Regions from separate parts of the Pseudomonas sp. S32 genome, predicted to be linked through region 2. Evidence: predicted binding sites of a transcription regulator. Region 2 holds the regulator's gene; the other holds the start of a gene.
The links. The regulator sigma-54, encoded in region 2, starts transcription at its own class of promoters, with help from an activator protein. The targets are predictions, from matches to a motif close to ANTGGCATNNANNTTGCTNT.

Region 1 (5,706 bases), on a different contig from region 2:
ATAGCTTGCTCAACGTAATTCCGGTCAACCTCTGAAGGTTTCCCCGATATGAGCATCAGCTTCGACAAGGCGCTTGGCATCCACGAGAAGGCCCTGGGCTTCCGCGCCCAGCGTGCCGAGGTATTGGCCAACAACATCGCCAACGCCGACACGCCCAACTACAAGGCCCGCGACATGGATTTCGCCTCGGTGCTGGCTGCCGAGAGCGAGAAACAGCAGAACAACGGGCGCATCGGCCTGGAGCGGACCAACAGCCGGCACATCGAAGCCGAAGGCATGGCACTGGCGGACGACAGCCTCAAGTTCCGTACGCCGGCGCAGCCCTCGATCGACCAGAACACCGTAGATGCGCAGATCGAGCAGTCCAACTACACCGAGAATGCCATCGGCTTCCAGGCCAGCTTCACGCTGCTCAACAGTAAATTCAAAGGGCTGGTTTCGGCCCTGCGGGGAGAATGACCATGTCGCTGTCCAGTGTCTTCAACATTGCCGGTAGCGGCATGAGCGCGCAGAACACGCGCCTGAACACCGTTGCCTCCAACATCGCCAACGCCGAAACCGTGTCTTCGAGCATCGACCAGACCTACCGCGCCCGCCACCCGGTGTTCGCCACCACGTTCCAGAACGCGCAGGCCGGCAGCAGCCAGTCGCTGTTCGAAGACCAGGGCGAAGCCGGGCAGGGCGTGCAGGTGACCGGCATTGTCGAGGACCAGAGCAACCTCGAGGCACGCTACGAGCCGAACCATCCAGCCGCCAACAAGGACGGGTATGTGTACTACCCCGACGTCAATGTGGTGGAAGAGATGGCCGACATGATTTCTGCCAGCCGTGCGTTCCAGACCAATGCCGAGCTGATGAACACCGCCAAAAGCATGATGCAGAAGGTCCTGACCCTGGGCCAGTGATAGGAAGCCGACATGACCACCACCAACTCCACGGCTGACGTCGGTAGTGCCTACCTGACGTCGCTGCAGCAACAGCAGAGCAAGAACAACAGCAACACCGGTGCGGCCGGCAGCGCCCTGGGCAAGGACGCGTTCCTGCAGCTGCTGGTTACCCAGATGAAAAACCAGAACCCGCTCGATCCGCAGCAGAACGGCGAGTTCGTGGCCCAGTTGGCACAGTTCAGCAGCCTTGAAGGTATTCAGACGCTCAACAGTTCGGTGACCTCCATCGCTGCTGCGTTCCAGTCCTCCCAGGCCTTGCAGGCCTCATCACTGGTGGGCCGCAACGTGATGGTGCAAACCGACAAGGCCATGGTGGACACCAGCAAGGACATGAAAGGCTCGGTGAACCTGACCGCGTCCAGCACCGCCACTTCGGTGGGGGTGTACGACAAGGATGGCAAGCTGGTGCGCACGCTCGAGCTGGGTAGCCAGGCGGGCGGCAAGGTCGATTTCACCTGGGATGGCAAGGACGACGACGGCAAGGCGCTGGCGGCGGGCACCTATTCGTTCAAGGCCACGGCCTCGGTCGACGGCACCGCCACCGCCATGACCACCAACCTGCCGGCCAGTGTCACCAGCGTGACCATGGGCAGCAATGGCGCAGAAATGACGCTCAACCTCGCCGGGCTGGGCAGTGTTCCGCTCTCCAAAATCCAGAGCATCGGCATCTAGGGCCTTCCGCAACCTTCAGGAGTTAGCACATGTCTTACAACATCGGCCTTAGCGGCCTCAACGCAGCGAACAAGGCCCTGAACGTCACCGGCAACAACATTGCCAACGTTGCCACCACCGGCTTCAAGTCTTCCCGCGCCGAATTCGCCGACCAGTATTCCAGCTCCATTCGGGGTACCAGCGCCGGGCGCACCACCATCGGTACCGGGGTGACCACCGCGGCGGTGTCGCAGCGCTTCACTTCGGGCAACATCAACGGCACCGGCCAGGCGCTGGACATGGCCATTGATGGCAACGGCTTTTTTGCCCTGAACGACAACGGCTCGAAAATCTACACCCGCGCCGGTGCGTTCTACAGCGACAAGCAGGGCTTCGTGGTCAACTCGTCCGGTGCGAACCTGCAAGGGTACGCCGTGGATGCCAATGGCCAGATCATCCAGGGTGTGCTGACCAACCTGCAAATCGACACCGCCAACCTGACCCCCAAGGCCACTGGCAAGATCGAGCAGACCATCAACCTGAAGTCCAGCGATGCGGCGCCCACCGTTACCCCATTCGACCCGTCCGATGTGAAAAGCTACAACTACACGTTCAGCAGCGACGTGTATGACAGCCAGGGCAATGCGCATCAGCTGAACCAGTACTTCCTGAAGGACGATGCATCCAACTCCTGGAAGATGTACACCACCATCGACGGCCGCAATCCTACCGACCCGACCTCGACCCAGCCGCTGATCAATAACCTGCCGTTCAAGTCCGACGGTACGCTGAACGCCGATGGCCTCACTGCAGGGCCGGTGACGGGTGGCCTGAGCGTAAACGCCAACAAAACCTTCAACCTCGACAACTGGGTCCCTGCGCAGAAAAACGCTGCCGGCCAGTGGTCGTCCAATGGCGCCACCGCCAGCACTGGTGGCATCAGCCTGGACATGCTCAAGACCACCCAGTACAACGCGGCCTCCGCCGTAACTGCCAAGAACCAGGACGGTTTCGCCACCGGTGAGCTGTCGGGCCTGAACGTCGACAAGAGCGGTGTGCTGTTTGCCAGCTTCACCAACGGCCAGAACAAGGTCATTGGCCAGGTGGCCGTCGCCAGCTTCGCCAACATGCAGGGGCTTACCCCGATTGGCGGTACCAACTGGCAGGAGTCCTACTCGTCGGGCGTGCCGGTGATCGGTGCGCCAGATACCGGCACCCTGGGCCAGATTGCCGGCGCTTCGCTGGAAGACTCCAACGTCGACCTCACCGGTGAGCTGGTCAACCTGATCAAGGCCCAGAGCAACTACCAGGCCAATGCCAAGACCATCTCTACCGAAAGCACCATCATGCAGACCATCATCCAGATGAGCTGAGTGAGGTAGCGCCGCCGGGTGACCGGCGGCGGTTGGAGGGGTATGTAATGAATAAGGCATGGGCGCTGGCCCTGCTCACGGCCCTGGGGGTTGGCGTGGCCCTATCAGCCTACGCGGCGCCCAGGCCTTTCTATCTTTGGCAGAGCGTGGCCACTGGCCGCTATTTCTGCACCGAGAACAATCCGGGCCCTGGCTGGATGAAGTTTTCGGGGCCTTACAACAACGCGGCCTGCCGCGATCAGTGATGCAACCTGCCTTCTGCAGCCCGACGACAACAAACTGACACTGTTAAGCCCTGAACTGGCTGTAGCGCCCGATTTTAAAGGCTTGCAAAGCTGGTTCGATTTTTGCTTTACCCTGCCCAGGTGACAGCGCGGCAGTGGCGCGCGGAGGAAATGCTGTGGACAAACTGCTTTATGTGGCCATGACCGGTGCCAGCCAGAACGCCCTGGCGCAGAAGGCTCATGCCAACAACCTGGCGAACGTATCCACCAACGGTTTTCAACGGGACCTGGAACAGGCCCGCTCGATGCCGGTGTTTGGTGACAGCTTTCCGGCGCGTGCTTTTGCCATGACCGAGCGCCCGGCAACCGACTTCAGCGAAGGGCCGATGGTTGAAACCGGCCGTGACCTGGATGTGGCGGTTACCGGCAAAGGGTTTATCGCCGTGCAGGCCCCTGACGGCAGCGAAGCGTACGTGCGCACCGGCAGCCTGAACATCGACGCCCTGGGCGTGCTGCGTGCCGGCAACGGCATGCCGGTGATCGGCAATGGCGGCCCCATCGCCATCCCGCCCGAGCAGAAGGTGGAAGTGGGTGAAGACGGCACCATCAGTATCCGCTCCATGGGTGAAGGCCCACGGGTGATGGCTGAAGTGGACCGCATCAAGCTGGTCAACCCGGACACCAAAGGCATGACCAAGGGGCTGGACGGCTTGATCCATACCGCTTCCGGGCGGCCCGCCGATGCCGACGTCAATGTGCGGGTGGTGTCGGGTTTTCTGGAAGGCAGCAACGTCAACGCCGTCGAGGAAATGACCTCGGTGCTGGCGTTGTCCCGGCAGTTCGAACTGCACGTCAAGATGATGAACACGGCCAAGGAAGGCGACGAAGCCATGGCTCGGGTTTTGCAAATCGGCTAATCACATTTGAACGGGTGCCGTAAAACAGGCGCGCGAGGAGAACACACATGCTTCCAGCCCTTTGGGTCGCCAAGACGGGTTTGTCCGCCCAGGACACCAACCTGACGGTCATTTCCAACAACCTGGCCAACGTGTCCACCACCGGCTTCAAGCGTGACCGTGCCGAGTTCCAGGACCTGCTGTACCAGATCCGTCGCCAGCCTGGCGCCCAGTCGACCCAGGACAGCGAACTGCCTTCCGGCCTGCAGGTGGGTACTGGCGTGCGCATCGTCGGCACCCAGAAGAGCTTCGTGGCCGGCAGCCTGCAGACCACCGAGAACCCTCTGGACATGGCGGTCAACGGCCGTGGCTTCTTCCAGATCCTGCAACCTGACGGCACCGTTTCGTACACCCGTGACGGCACCTTCCACCTGAACTCCGACGGCCAGATCGTCACCGCCAACGGTTACGCGCTGGAGCCTGCGGTGGTGGTGCCCAACGACGCGCAGACCTTCACCGTGGGCCAGGACGGCACCGTGTCGATCACCACTGCCGGCAACCCGGCTGCCCAGGTGATCGGCAACATTCAGACCGCCGACTTCATCAACCCGGCCGGCCTGCAGGCCATCGGCGGCAACCTGTTCCTGGAAACCGCGGCCAGTGGCGCGCCCCAGGTGGGTACCCCGGGCCTGAACGGCTTCGGTACCACCCTGCAGCAAACCCTGGAGAACTCCAACGTCAGCACCGTGGAAGAACTGGTCAACATGATCACCACCCAGCGTGCCTACGAGATGAACTCCAAGGTGATCTCCACCGCCGACTCCATGCTGCAGTTCGTGACCCAGCAGCTGTAACCCTTGCAAACCCGTTGCACCCGTGAGGTAAGCACCATGAATCGTCTGTTGTCCGTTGTCGCCCTGGGCGGGGCGGTGTTGCTGGCAGGTTGTGTCGCCCCGGTGGCCAAGCCCAACGACCCGTACTATGCGCCGGTACTGCCGCGCACCCCATTGCCGGCAGCGGCCAACAACGGCTCGATCTACCAAGCCGGGTTCGAACAGAACCTGTATGGCGACCGCAAGGCCTTCCGCGTAGGTGACATCATTACCATCACGCTGAATGAGCGTACGTCAGCCAGCAAGAACGCCGGCTCGCAGATCCAGAAGAACAGCAAGGCCAGCCTGGGCCTTACGTCGCTGTTTGGCAGTACGCCCAATACCAACAATCCGTTCGGCGGTGGCGACCTGTCGTTGGACGCCGGCTACAGCGGCGACCGCACCACCAAGGGCGACAGCAAGGCCACCCAGGGCAACACCCTGACCGGTTCGGTGACCGTGACCGTGGCCGAGGTGCTGCCCAACGGCATCATCGCCGTGCGCGGCGAGAAGTGGCTGACCCTCAATACCGGTGAAGAACTGGTGCGCATCGCCGGCCTGATCCGGGCGGATGACATCGCCACCGACAACACCGTACCGTCCACCCGGGTAGCCGATGCGCGCATCACCTATTCCGGTACCGGCTCGTTCGCCGACGCCAGCCAGCCCGGCTGGCTGGACCGCTTCTTCATGAGCCCGCTTTGGCCCTTCTGAGTACACAGACCATGCTCAACCTGAGGCAG
Region 2 (5,706 bases):
GCTGGTGCTGGGCGACGCCCTGGCCATCGCCCTGCTCGAAGCCCGCGGCTTCACCGCCGAAGACTTCGCCTTCTCTCACCCGGGCGGTGCCCTGGGCCGGCGCTTGCTGCTCAAGGTCGAGAACGTGATGCACGCTGGCGACGAACTGCCGCAGGTCGCCCGCGGCACCCTGCTCAAGGAAGCACTCCTTGAAATGTCCCGCAAAGGTTTGGGCATGACCGTCATCGTCGAGACCGATGGCACGCTGGCCGGGGTGTTCACAGACGGTGACCTGCGCCGCAGCCTGGACCGCAACATCGACGTGCATACCACCCTGATCGAAGACGTCATGACCGTGCACGGCAAAACCGCCCGTGCCGAGATGCTGGCGGCCGAGGCCCTTAAAATCATGGAAGACAACAAGGTGGGCGCCTTGGTGGTCGTAGACAGCCAGGACCGCCCAACCGGCGCCCTGAACATGCACGATCTGCTGCGTGCCGGCGTACTGTAAAGGAGCGATGCAATGCACCAGGACCTCATGCAACGGGGCAAATGCGTCAAGCTGGCCGTGTTCGACGTGGACGGCGTACTCACCGACGGGCGCCTGTATTTCCTCGAAGACGGGAGCGAGTTCAAGACCTTCAATACACTGGATGGCCAGGGCATAAAAATGCTCATGGCGTCCGGTGTGACCACCGCCATCATCAGCGGGCGCAAGACACCGGTCGTCGAGCGGCGGGCGAAGAACCTCGGCATCCCGCATCTGTTTCAAGGGCGCGAAGACAAACTGGTCGTACTTGACGGCCTGCTCGCCGAGCTGGGCCTGAGCTATGATCAAGTGGCCTACCTGGGCGATGACCTGCCCGACTTGCCGGTTATCCGCCGGGTGGCACTGGGCATGGCGGTCGCCAGCGCGGCACCGTTCGTGCGCCAGCACGCCCATGGCGTCACGCAGTCACGGGGTGGCGAGGGTGCCGCCCGTGAATTCTGCGAACTCATCATGCAGGCCCAGGGCACCCTGGACGCTGCCAACGCCAACTATCTGTAAGGTTGCCCATGTTCAGCAAGAAAGCCAGAAACATCGTGCTGCTCGGGGCCATCGCCGCCCTGCTGATAGCCGTCGGCTACTGGAACGTCAGCCCCGAGAGCTTCCTGGAGCAGCCCGCGGCGCAGGTGGACGAAAGCGCCATCGATTACTACGCCATCAATGCCCACAGCGTGCAGTTCTTGCCAGACGGCAAGCTGCAGTACGAAATGACCGCCGACAAGGTCGAACACCTGAAGGCCAGCGAAGTCACACTGCTGACCACCCCGGACCTGCACATGTATCGCGGTACGGAATACCCGTGGCATGTGCAGAGCGTGCGCGCGGAGGTCAACCCTGACGGCAGCGAGGTCGAACTGATCGACAACGTGCGGATCGCCCGCACGGACGAAAAGAAGCGTGAAACCATCATTACCAGCTCGCGCATGACCGTGTTCCCGCAGAAGGAATATGCGCAGACCGAGCAAGCCGTTAGAATCGACGGCGCCGGTGGCACGACTACGGGCAAAGGTATGAAAGCGTATTTGAAAGAAGGCAGGATGGACCTGCTCTCTAACGTAAGAGGACAGTATGAGGCTCGTTAAAACCCTCCCCCTTTTGCTCAGCCTGAGCGCAGCACTGGGAAGCGCGAGCGCCCTCGCCCTGCCGAACGACCGTGATCAGCCCATTCGCATCCAGGCCGACAACGCTCACCTGGACGACAAGAAAGGCGTGGCCACCTATACCGGCGACGTCATCATCACCCAGGGTTCGATGATGATCAAAGGCAATACCGTGACCATCACCCGTACCGCTTCCGGCGATATCGACGTGGTGACCTCGGTGGGCAACCTGGCCTACTTCGAGCAGCAGCAGAGCGCCGCCAAAGCCGACAAGATGAAAGGCTGGGGCGTGACCATCCAGTATCAGTCGCAGAAGGACCTGGTAGTGCTCACCGACCGCGCCAAGGTCGAAAACGAAGGCAACACCACCGAAGGCGAGAAGATCGTCTACAACACCCAGACCCAGGTTGCCACCGCAGGTCGTGGCGGCAATGTGACCACACCGCGTCAGCGCATCGACATGGTGATCCAGCCCAAGAAGAAGGCCGAGTAAATGGCAACCCTCAAAGCCCAGCACCTGGCCAAGAGCTACAAGGGCCGGCAGGTGGTACGTGACGTCAGCCTGTCCATCGACAGCGGCCAGATCGTGGGCCTGCTCGGCCCCAACGGCGCCGGCAAGACCACCTGCTTCTACATGATTGTCGGGCTGGTCCAGGCCGAACAGGGCCGTGTGCTGATCGACAACCTCGATGTCAGCCACCAGCCCATGCACGGGCGCGCCCGGGCGGGTATCGGCTACCTGCCACAGGAGGCGTCGATCTTCCGCAAGCTGTCCGTGGCTGACAACATCAAGGCCATCCTGGAAACCCGCAAGGACCTCGACCGCGAAGGCCGTCGCCAGGAGCTGGAAAGCCTGTTGCAGGAATTTCACATCAGCCACATCCGCGACAACCTGGGCATGAGCCTGTCCGGTGGTGAGCGTCGCCGCGTCGAAATTGCCCGCGCACTGGCCACCGCGCCCAAGTTCATCCTGCTGGACGAACCCTTCGCCGGCGTGGACCCGATTTCGGTAGGCGACATCAAGCAGATCATTCACCACCTCAAGGCCAAGGGTATCGGCGTGCTGATCACCGATCACAACGTGCGTGAAACCCTGGATATCTGCGAAACCGCCTATATCGTCAACGATGGCCGCCTGATCGCCGAAGGGGATGCAGAAACGATCCTGGCCAACGACCTGGTCAAAGAGGTGTACCTGGGCCACGAGTTCCGCCTCTGATCCCGGGACGGGCCTGGGGCACGGCAAAAAAGCCTATCTATTGCGGGTCAAGTTGTTACAGTGCTCTAGGCAAACGCTACAATTTAAGGCATAAAACTTGCTTGATTTGGCGCCCCGGCGCCCTCGTGTAGTGGATGGCGCATGCGCGCCGGCGAACAAGGTACCAAGCCCCTGCCATGAAACCATCGCTCGTCCTAAAAATGGGCCAGCAACTGACGATGACACCGCAGTTGCAACAGGCCATCCGCCTGCTCCAGCTTTCCACCCTGGACCTGCAGCAGGAAATCCAGGAAGCCCTGGAGTCGAACCCGATGCTCGAACGCCAGGAAGACGGCGACGACTTCGACAACAACGACCCGATGGCCGACAACGCCGAAAACAAGCCGGCCGCCGAAACGCAGGACAACAGTTTCCAGGAAACCACCGTCAGCACCGAAAACATGGAAGACGGTGAGTGGAGCGAGCGCATCCCCAACGAGCTTCCCGTGGATACCGCGTGGGAAGACATCTACCAGACCAGCGCCAGCAGCCTGCCCAGCAACGATGACGACGAATGGGATTTCACCACCCGCACGTCCGCGGGCGAGAGCCTGCAAAGCCACCTGCTGTGGCAGTTGAACCTGGCGCCCATGTCCGACACCGACCGCCTCATCGCGGTCACCTTGATCGACAGCATCAACGGCCAGGGCTACCTGGAAGACACCCTCGAGGAAATCTGTGCAGGTTTCGACCCCGAACTGGACATCGAACTGGATGAAGTCGAAGCGGTGCTGCACCGTATCCAGCAGTTCGAGCCCGCAGGGGTAGGCGCCCGCACGCTGGGCGAATGCCTGCTGCTGCAACTGCGCCAGTTGCCTGGCAGCACCCCGTGGATGGCCGAGGCCATGCGCCTGGTGAGCGACTTCATCGACCTGCTGGGTAGCCGCGACTACAGCCAGCTGATGCGCCGCATGAAGCTCAAGGAAGACGAACTGCGCCAGGTGATCGAGTTGGTGCAGAGCCTCAACCCCCGCCCCGGCTCGCAGATCGAGTCCAGCGAGCCCGAGTACGTGGTGCCCGACGTGATCGTGCGCAAGGACAGCGAGCGCTGGCTGGTGGAACTGAACCAGGAAGCCATCCCGCGCCTTCGCGTCAACGCGCAGTACGCAGGCTTTGTACGCCGTGCCGACACCAGCGCCGATAACACCTTCATGCGCAACCAGTTGCAGGAGGCGCGCTGGTTCATCAAAAGCCTGCAGAGCCGCAACGAAACCCTGATGAAAGTGGCCACCCAGATCGTCGAACACCAGCGCGGCTTCCTCGACCACGGTGACGAGGCCATGAAACCCCTGGTACTGCATGACATTGCCGAAGCGGTAGGCATGCACGAGTCGACCATTTCCCGGGTTACCACGCAAAAGTACATGCACACCCCGCGTGGTATCTACGAACTGAAATACTTTTTCTCCAGCCATGTGAGCACTGCCGAAGGCGGCGAATGCTCGTCCACGGCGATCCGCGCGATCATCAAGAAACTGGTTGCCGCGGAAAATCAGAAAAAGCCATTGAGCGACAGCAAGATCGCTGGTTTACTGGAGGCACAAGGCATCCAGGTAGCCCGTCGTACCGTCGCCAAGTACCGCGAGTCTCTCGGTATTGCACCGTCGAGCGAGCGTAAGCGGCTGATGTAACCCTGAGATGCGCCACAGCGTTTGTGTGGCAGGTGCAACACCTGCCTCTTTATGCACGGGCAACAAAAGGAGAAGCTGTATGCAAGTCAATATCAGTGGACAGCATGTAGAAGTCACCCAGCCACTGCGCGATTATGTGCTTGAAAAGCTCGCCCGCGTGGAGAGTCACTTCGACAAGATCACCAACGTGCAGGTCATCATGAAGGTCGAGAAACTGCAGCAGAAGGTCGAGGCGACCTTGCAGATTCCCGGCGGTGAAGTGGTTGCGAATGCCGAACACGAAGACATGTATGCAGCGATCGACGCCTTGGCCGACAAGCTCGACCGTCAACTGAAAAAACACAAGGAAAAACAGCAAAGCCTGCTGCAAGGTGCGGCTGCCCGCTGATCCCCCTCATCCATGATCCGACTTGAAACCATCCTGACCCCCGGCCGTTCCCTCGCGAACGCGCCGGGCGGCAGCAAGAAACGCGCCCTTGAAAAGGTCGCCGAGCTGATTGCCAAAGAAGTGCCAGAACTGGACGGGCAAACTGTATTCGAAAAACTGATCGCTCGGGAAAAACTCGGCTCCACCGGTTTCGGTAATGGCATTGCCATTCCCCATTGCCGGCTCGAAGGCTGCACAACCCCGGTCAGTGCCTTGCTGCACCTCGAAGCCCCTATCGATTACGACGCCATCGACGGCGCCCCCGTGGACCTGCTGTTCGTGTTGCTGGTACCCGCGGCCGCCACCGATGCTCACCTGGAGCTGCTGCGCCAGATTGCCAGCATGCTCGACCGCAAAGAGGTTCGCGAGCGCCTGCGTGCGGCCCCCAGCAGTGAGGCCCTGTTCCAGGTTGTCCTGGACGTACAGAACGAGCACTGAACATGCGCCTGATCATCGTCAGCGGCCGGTCTGGCTCCGGCAAGAGCACCGCCCTCGATGTCCTGGAAGACAACGGTTTCTACTGCATCGACAACCTGCCCGCCAGGTTGTTGCCGCAACTGGCAGAAACCGCCCTGTTGAACACCGAACTGCCGCAACCCAAGGTGGCCGTTTCGATTGACGCGCGCAACCTGCCCAGCCACCTGTCACGCTTCCCCGAACTGCTTGAGGAGGCCCGGGCCCGGCACATCAAGTGCGATGTGTTGTACCTGGACGCCGACGAGGACACGCTGCTCAAGCGTTTTTCCGAAACCCGTCGCCGCCAT

Region 1: a site for sigma-54 is predicted at 3,306-3,325, ahead of IAE38_RS08985 (flagellar basal body rod protein FlgF). Genes of this name have one in related genera too.

The regions. Positions count from the first base shown of each region.
Region 1 covers NZ_JACVVF010000012.1:50,727-56,432, reverse strand. The annotation lists gene flgB (flagellar basal body rod protein FlgB) at 49-459, shown strand; gene flgC (flagellar basal body rod protein FlgC) at 462-905, shown strand; gene flgD (flagellar hook assembly protein FlgD) at 918-1,619, shown strand; gene flgE (flagellar hook protein FlgE) at 1,649-2,971, shown strand; gene IAE38_RS08990 (hypothetical protein) at 3,019-3,216, shown strand; gene IAE38_RS08985 (flagellar basal body rod protein FlgF) at 3,372-4,112, shown strand; gene flgG (flagellar basal-body rod protein FlgG) at 4,160-4,945, shown strand; gene flgH (flagellar basal body L-ring protein FlgH) at 4,982-5,677, shown strand; gene IAE38_RS08970 (flagellar basal body P-ring protein FlgI) at 5,689-5,706, shown strand, end outside.
Region 2 covers NZ_JACVVF010000001.1:130,394-136,099, forward strand. The annotation lists gene IAE38_RS00610 (KpsF/GutQ family sugar-phosphate isomerase) at 1-490, shown strand, start outside; gene IAE38_RS00615 (KdsC family phosphatase) at 503-1,027, shown strand; gene lptC (LPS export ABC transporter periplasmic protein LptC) at 1,036-1,608, shown strand; gene lptA (lipopolysaccharide transport periplasmic protein LptA) at 1,595-2,119, shown strand; gene lptB (LPS export ABC transporter ATP-binding protein) at 2,120-2,845, shown strand; gene IAE38_RS00635 (RNA polymerase factor sigma-54) at 3,022-4,515, shown strand; gene hpf (ribosome hibernation-promoting factor, HPF/YfiA family) at 4,595-4,903, shown strand; gene ptsN (PTS IIA-like nitrogen regulatory protein PtsN) at 4,916-5,380, shown strand; gene rapZ (RNase adapter RapZ) at 5,383-5,706, shown strand, end outside.